DNA from 2 places in the Pseudoalteromonas piscicida genome. Region 2 is predicted to be linked to the other one. Evidence: predicted binding sites of a transcription regulator. Region 2 holds the regulator's gene; the other holds the start of a gene.
What was found. The regulator FliA, encoded in region 2, starts transcription of late flagellar genes. The targets are predictions, from matches to a motif close to CTAAAGNTNNNNNNNNNNNNGCCGATA.
Positions count from the first base shown of each region.

Region 1: the regulator FliA is predicted to act here: its motif matches at 1,990-2,016, upstream of pomA (flagellar motor protein PomA).

Region 1 covers NZ_CP021646.1:761,128-765,013, forward strand. The annotation lists gene dxs (1-deoxy-D-xylulose-5-phosphate synthase) at 1-534, opposite strand, end outside; gene ispA ((2E,6E)-farnesyl diphosphate synthase) at 699-1,598, opposite strand; gene xseB (exodeoxyribonuclease VII small subunit) at 1,598-1,837, opposite strand; gene pomA (flagellar motor protein PomA) at 2,072-2,839, shown strand; partial or broken gene B1L02_RS03615 (flagellar motor protein MotB) at 2,842-3,770, shown strand.
Region 2 covers NZ_CP021646.1:2,304,375-2,308,260, forward strand. The annotation lists partial or broken gene B1L02_RS10770 (chemotaxis protein CheA) at 1-357, opposite strand, end outside; gene B1L02_RS10775 (protein phosphatase CheZ) at 371-1,147, opposite strand; gene cheY (chemotaxis response regulator CheY) at 1,168-1,551, opposite strand; gene B1L02_RS10785 (RNA polymerase sigma factor FliA) at 1,594-2,328, opposite strand; gene B1L02_RS10790 (MinD/ParA family ATP-binding protein) at 2,331-3,191, opposite strand; gene flhF (flagellar biosynthesis protein FlhF) at 3,184-3,886, opposite strand, start outside.

The DNA of each region.
Region 1 (3,886 bases), 1.5 Mb from region 2:
TAGGATCACTAACATATCCGGATTGATGTCGCCAGCGTGGTTCATGGCTTCAAATGCCATGCCTGCGGTCATTGCACCATCACCAATAACGGCGACGGTTTTACGTCCAATGCCTTCCTTTTCAGCAGCAATTGCCATACCAAGTGCCGCTGATATTGAGGTACTAGAATGGCCGACACTAAACGTATCGTATTCGCTTTCTTCTCTATAGGGGAAAGGATGTAAGCCATCCTTTTGGCGAATAGTATGCATCCGATCTCTTCGGCCTGTCAGTAGCTTGTGCGGATAGGCTTGATGACCTACATCCCAAACTAGCCTATCGCTTGGTGTGTTATATACATAGTGTAAAGCCACGGTAAGCTCTACAGTGCCTAAGCCAGATGCAAAATGACCGCTACTTTGAGAGACTGAGTTCAGCAAATACTCGCGAAGCTCATCACTAAACGCGGTTAACTTGTGCTGGGGTAATTGACGGAGTTGACTTGGGTCGTCAATTAACGCGAGTAAAGGATACTTGCTACTATCAAGTTTCATGGTATTTATCAGAGTCCTAAGTGAATCTCAGCGCAATTCCTCGCGTGGTTCACTTCATAATTATTAAAATTCTTCACTAACTGGCCATGATATTATGTTAGCCAGCGTTTACAAAGTACTTGTGACTATTTTCTTAGCTTGGCGCAGTTATTTTATACGTCAGCTTAATATTCTCGATCTATGATGTATTTTGCTAAATCTGCAAGTATTTCTGTGTCACCGTCGATTACTGTAAGTGCATCCAGTGCCTCATCTATCAACTGTTCGGCTTTTTCTTTTGCTTGCTCTAAACCTAACAATGCAGGGTAGGTAGACTTATTATGTTCCAAGTCAGAACCCTGTGGCTTACCAAGCACTATCGTGTCACCTTCTACATCAAGAATGTCATCTCTGACTTGGAATGCTAGGCCAATTGCACGACCATAAGTGCGTATTGCATTACATGCTTGCTCCGTAACTCGCTCTGGATTGCCGCATAAGATCCCAAGCTCTACAGCACAGCTTAGCAGCGCACCTGTTTTTAGCTTATGAATGCGTTCAAGTTCCTCTATGGTAATTGAACGATCGGTCGCGGCTATATCAAGCGCTTGACCGCCAACCATGCCCTGTAGACCCGATGCCTTGGCTAGCACTGAAATCATTTTTATTTGGGCATGTTGGTTTACTGCGAATTGATGTTCACTTAACAGCTCAAAAGCCAGAGTTTGTAAGGCATCACCGGCTAAGATAGCTGTCGCTTCATCGAATTGAATATGGCAAGTTGGACGGCCACGCCTAAGTTCGTCATCATCCATTGCGGGTAAATCATCGTGCACCAACGAATAGCTATGAACGCACTCTATGGCGGCGGCGGCCTTGTCTAAGTCTGCTGGAACCGCACCAAATAGCTCACCAGTGCAATACACTAAAAATGGTCGTAAACGTTTACCACCATTTTCTATGCTGTAACGAGTAGCAGCTTTTATATTCTCTTCGGTATCAAGCACACTATCAAAATAGTGTAAAACGGTGTTCTCAACACGAGTTTTAGCAAACAGGAGCTTTTCTTGTAGTTTTGCTGACATTAGGCTTCGTTATCAAATGACTGTAATTGTGCTTGCTCATCTTCGCCCATCAAAATAGCGACCTGTTGCTCAGCTTGCTGAAGTTTTTGGTTTGACGCTTTTGCGAGCTTTATCCCACGCTCAAATTGTTTAAGTGCTTGATCGAGAGGTAGGCTACCGTTTTCCATGTCTGCAACGATTTGTTCCAACTCTTGCATGGCCTCTTCAAAGCTCAAGTTATCAGGTTTTTTTACCGCCATATGTCACGCTGACCCGTAAAGTAAAAGTGTGGCAATTTTAGGGGGATTGCGCGCCAAGGTCAAAAAAACCAGAGACTTTTTGATCTGACCGAGTATCGGCATTACAAGATCTGCTATAAACTCGCATTTTAAACACTTTTTAATATAATAGTGTTAAGTTGTAGAAAAACTTGCCGATAACTCAAACAATAATAACTGCGTGATTTATCACAAATAACTTCCCCCGGAGGACATGTGGATTTAGCAACGGTAATAGGGATCCTGGGTGCCATAGGTTTAATTGTAATGTCCATGGTACTAAGTAGTGATGGCCAGATCGCTATGTTCTATAACACGCCTTCCGTCGTTATCGTATTTGGTGGTTCAATTTTTATCGTATTGTCTAACTTTACGCTTGGACAGTTTTTCGGAATTGGTAAAGTGGCCGGAAAGGCCTTTATGTTTAAGATTGAAACCCCAGAGGAGCTGATTGAGAAAGCCGTTGAGCTTGCTGATTCTGCGCGTAAAGGTGGTTTTTTAGCATTAGAAGAAGCCGAAATTCCCAACCAGTTTATGCGTAAAGGCGTCGATATGCTAGTCGATGGTCATGATGCTGATGTTGTACGTGCCACACTGCAAAAAGATATTTCCCTGACGTCTTCAAGACATGAACTAGGCGCGGGTTTATTTAAATCCCTCGCAGATATTGCGCCTGCGATGGGCATGATCGGAACTCTCATAGGCTTGGTGGCTATGTTGTCTAACATGGACGACCCGAAAGCAATCGGGCCAGCTATGGCCGTTGCACTTTTAACAACTTTGTATGGTGCGTTCTTAGCTAACGTGGTAGCGATCCCTATTCAGGTTAAACTTGAGCTTCGTAAAGATGAAGAAGAGCGAAACCAGCGCCTTATCTTAGATGCAATCTTAGGCATTCAAGATGGTCAAAACCCAAAAGTTATTGAAGGCATCTTGAAAAATTATTTGCCTGAGTCTAAACGTGGCGCTGAGGCTGAGGAATAATCATGTCAGATGAGAAAGAATGTAAATGCCCCCTCCAGGTCTTCCGGCCTGGATGGGAACGTTTGCTGATCTCATGTCGTTGTTAATGTGCTTCTTCGTACTGCTATTGGCATTCTCCGAAATGGACGTGCTGAAGTTTAAGCAAATTGCAGGATCGATGAAGTTTGCTTTTGGTGTGCAAAATAAAATTGAAGTAAAGGATATCCCTAAAGGTACCAGCGTTATCGCGATGGAATTTACCCCAGGTAAGCCAGAGCCAACACCAATTGAAACGATTCAACAGCAAACCGTAGAAATGACGCAACAGATGCTTGAGTTTCAGGCCGGTGATGAATCGTCTGCGGGTGGTCGGCAAGAGCAGCGCGGCAATAAGCGTGGTGGTGAGTCGGCCAGTACTGCACAGGAAATGGCGTCAACGCAAGCAATTGCTTCTGCAGACCAAGAGCAAGTAAACGAGCTTGTTAAAAAGATTGCGCAGCAGCTAGAGAAGCAAATAATGGATGGTGCAATTGAGCTTGAGTCACTAGGACAACAAATCATTATTCGTATTCAAGAGAATGGTTCTTTCCCTGCAGGCAGTGCGTTTTTACAACCTAAGTTTGAACCTGTGATTGCTGAAATTGCAGAATTACTTAAAGATGTACCCGGTGAAATTACTGTTTCGGGTCACACGGACGATTTTAGAGTCACTAACGAACTTTACTCCAATAACTGGGATTTATCGGCGACGAGAGCGGTCGCTGTTGCGACTGTGATGGAGCGTGTTCGTGGTTTTGATAAGAACAGAATGGTCGTGGTTGGTCACGCAGACACCAGACCGCTTGTTCCCAATGACAGCGATGCTGATAGACGCCGCAATAGGCGTGTTGAAATCTCAATTTTACAGGGTAAACCTAAAGAGTCAGACCCTATTGAAGTGAGGCAAAATTAATTACAGTTTATTGCCAAGTTACAGGGAATTCGCTAAAGTTCTAGCTGCTCTACAAACTCTCGATAAGGATAAAATGATGAACATTAAAAATTATAGATTACCAGGTGATAACGGCT
Region 2 (3,886 bases):
CAACACAGGATCGGCAGCTTCCGGTTCCTCACGATTTTGAATACAAGCGAACATTTCGTTGATCGTATCCAAAGATTGCAAAATAACATCCATCAATTCAGACGTTACTTTTCGCTGCCCTTGTCGTAGTACATCAAACACGTTCTCTGCACCGTGACAGGCATCAACCAGTTCGGTCATGCCGAGGAAGCCTGCTCCACCTTTTACAGTATGGAAGCCACGGAAAATCGCATTGAGAAGTTCTTTATCTTCAGGATTATTTTCTAGTTCAACAAGCTGTTCAGATAACAGTTCTAATATTTCGCCTGCTTCAACAAGAAAGTCCTGCAAGATATCTTCATCGACTTCAAAGCTCATACACACTCTCCAACTAGAAGCCTAAACTAGATAGTAAGTCATCGACTTCGTCTTGACCAGAAACCACATCATCTCGCGATTCAGCGTCAATAATTGGACCTTCAGGCCCAGACAATTCATCACTGATAATCTCAGCTGTTTTTATTTCGCTTTCATCCGCTTTCACTGCAGCTGAAGGCGCTTCATCTGAAGTCCCAAATGCAGTCAGCAGGTGAATGAGACTATCTTCTACTTCTCTCACAAGCTCAATGACGCGGCGGATAACCTGCCCAGTCAAATCCTGATAGTCTTGAGCCATCAGCACGTTAGTCATCAAACCTTGTAATTCGTCTGTACGTGTCTTTGAAGTCTGCATAAAGCTGTCGAGATCATGACACAGAGACTTAAACTCACCGAGTTGAATATCTCTGCTCATCAACCGATCCCAAGTTGGCTTTATTTGTGCTAACTCATCCGCAAGATTTTGCGCAAGAGGTAAGCTTTCTTCGACCGCGTCCATCGTTTTATTAGCAGCGTTTTCTGTCATTTCCATAACATAATTAAGACGCTGCTTGGCGTCAGGTATAGCCTCTGTCGTGAGATCTGAGAGTCGAGTATCCAGCTCAAAGTTCTTCAAGGACTCGTGTAATTGGCGAGTTAGCTTTCCAACTTCCGCAAACAACTCCGATTGCTCTTTGTTAGCAGCTTCTAAAATCAGCTGGTCAGCTTTTTCTTGTTCACCTTGCTCTAGGAGCTCAACAAGTTGCTTGGCTTGTTCAAGTGTAATTTGCGGCGCAGCATTTACAGACATAGGCCATATCCCCTTGCTGTTTAGCCTAGTCGCTCAAATACTTTTTCAAGCTTAGTTTTGAGCGTGCCTGCAGTAAACGGTTTGACAATATATCCGTTTACCCCAGCTTGCGCTGCTGCAACAATTTGTTCTTTTTTCGCTTCTGCGGTAACCATCAACACTGGAATGTGCTTAAGCTTTTCATCTGCGCGTATAGCACGAAGCAGATCAATACCCTGCATGCCTGGCATGTTCCAATCAGTTACTACAAAGTCAAACTCCTGATTTTGTAGCATCGGAAGTGCTGTACTACCATCATCAGCTTCTTGAACATTGGTAAAGCCTAAATCTCTTAATAGGTTTTTGATTATTCTTCTCATAGTAGAGAAATCATCAACCACGAGAATCTTCATGTTCTTATCCAAAACTTCCTCCAGTGAGGTTCGAACCCAACTATTTTATGTACTCTAATTTATCCAGTCATTGATTTTAGCTTTAAGCTTTATCATTGCCTGACCGTGAATTTGGCTTACTCGAGATTCACTGACATCTAGAATGGCACCAATCTCTTTTAAATTCATTTCGTCGTTATAGTAAAGTGACAAAACCAGAGCATCCCTTTCGGGTAACGCTTTGATAGCTTTTACTAAAGACTCGTTAAAACGTTCATTTTTAACGTTATTAAACGGTTTGTCTAGCGCAAAATCGCTGTTTGCCGGGGTTATCACATCTTCATCAACCCCAAGATCCTCAATGCCGATAACTTTACTTGCATTTACATCATGTAAAATATGATGGTACTCATCTAAAGATATATCAAGTTTTTCAGCGATTTCAGTGTCTTTTGGTTCTCGACCAAGGAGAGATTCTAACTCAGAGATGGCCTCAGCAACCATTCTGCTATTTTTGTGAACAGAACGAGGGGCCCAATCACCGCGGCGGATTTCATCTAGCATTGCACCTCGAATGCGGATCCCCGCAAAGGTCTCGAAACTAGCTCCTTTAGTTGCATCGAAATTTTTAGATGCCTCAATCAATCCGATCATTCCTGACTGGATGAGGTCGTCGAGTTGCACACTTGCCGGAAGTCGAGCAATCAGGTGGCACGCCACTTTTTTGACAAGTGGAGCATGCCGTTCAACCACCTTATGAATGTGGTCTGAAGTTTGATATCCCGCAGCTCTATTGACCGGAGAAGCCATAATCACCCGTTTACAAGTTGTTCAATGAAAAATTCTAGATGACCGGAAGGTTGATGCGGAATTGGCCATTTAACTGCCTTAGCGGCAAGTCCCTTAATCGCAATCGCCGCAGGGGAGCTCGGAAATAAATCTACGATAGCTCTTTGTCTGCGAGATGATTTACGCATGTTTTCGTCAAACGGTACGGTGGCCACTAATTCCAGTGCAACATCAAGAAAACGGTCTGTAACTTTTGAAAGTTTAGCAAATAATTCTTGCCCTTCACGCATACTGCGAACCATATTGGCAACAATTTTAAAACGGTAGACACCATGCTCTCTGCTTAAAACTTTGATCAACGCGTAAGCATCGGTAATGGAAGTCGGTTCATCACACACAACAACCATCACATCCTGTGCAGCTCGAGAGAAGCTCAGAACCATATCTGAGATACCTGCTGCAGTATCAACAATTAATACATCAAATTGGGTGTTAAGCTCGCTAAATGCGCGAATAAGTCCTGCATGCTCCGCAGGAGTCAGCTCTACCATATTTTGAGAGCCTGAGGTCGCCGGCACAATTTTGATACCTGCGGGACCTTCTACGAGAATCTCATCGAGTTCACACTCCCCCGACAACACGTGTGACAGATTCTTTTCTACCCTTAGACCTAACATCACATCACAGTTTGCCAAGCCCAAGTCCGCATCTAAAACGAGAACTCGCTGTCCTTGTTGGCCCATAGCGATGGCAGTATTGAGCGAGACGTTGGTTTTACCCACCCCACCTTTTCCACCGGTCACGGCTATTACTTTTACACCCTGGTTGCTATTTTGACTCATTCTACGCAGGCCACTTGCTTGATCTAAAACTGTGTTAATCATACATTCCTACTGACTCTGACGCTACAGGTACACGTCGAGAGTGCTGTGCTTTTATTCTTTTTAAATACAATTGCTCAGCCTTTTTTACTAGCTTTTGAGCATTTGCTACACGAATGTCTTCCGGCACTCGCTGACCGTTGGTAAGATACCCTATTGGCAAGCGATTTTGAATCGCTATACTAATTATCTCACCTAAACTTAGACTTTCATCAAGTTTTGTGAAAATACAGCCACTTAAATTTACTTTTTTGAAGTGTCTTACTGTTTCTTGTAACACATTCATCTGTGCTGTCGCACTCAATACTAAATAGCTGCGAATATCTACTCTCGCGCTGCGCATTAGTGTATTTAACTGTTCTGTTAAGCGCAAATCTCTTTGACTCATTCCCGCAGTATCTATTAATACTAGACGCTTATTGCGTAAATGATAAAGCACTTCTGCAAGTTCATTTGCATCTTTAACTTGTTTAACCGGACAACCAATGATTCTACCATAGGTAGCTAGCTGCTCGTAAGCGCCAATTCTGTAAGTATCAGTGGTTATTAGCGCTACTTTATCTGCACCGTATTTTTGTGCGCCTAATGCCGCTAATTTTGCAACCGTTGTAGTTTTACCAACACCAGTTGGACCCACCATTGCAAATACTCCACCTTGACGAAGAATATCATTGTTGGTGGTGTGCATTTGGTTAATT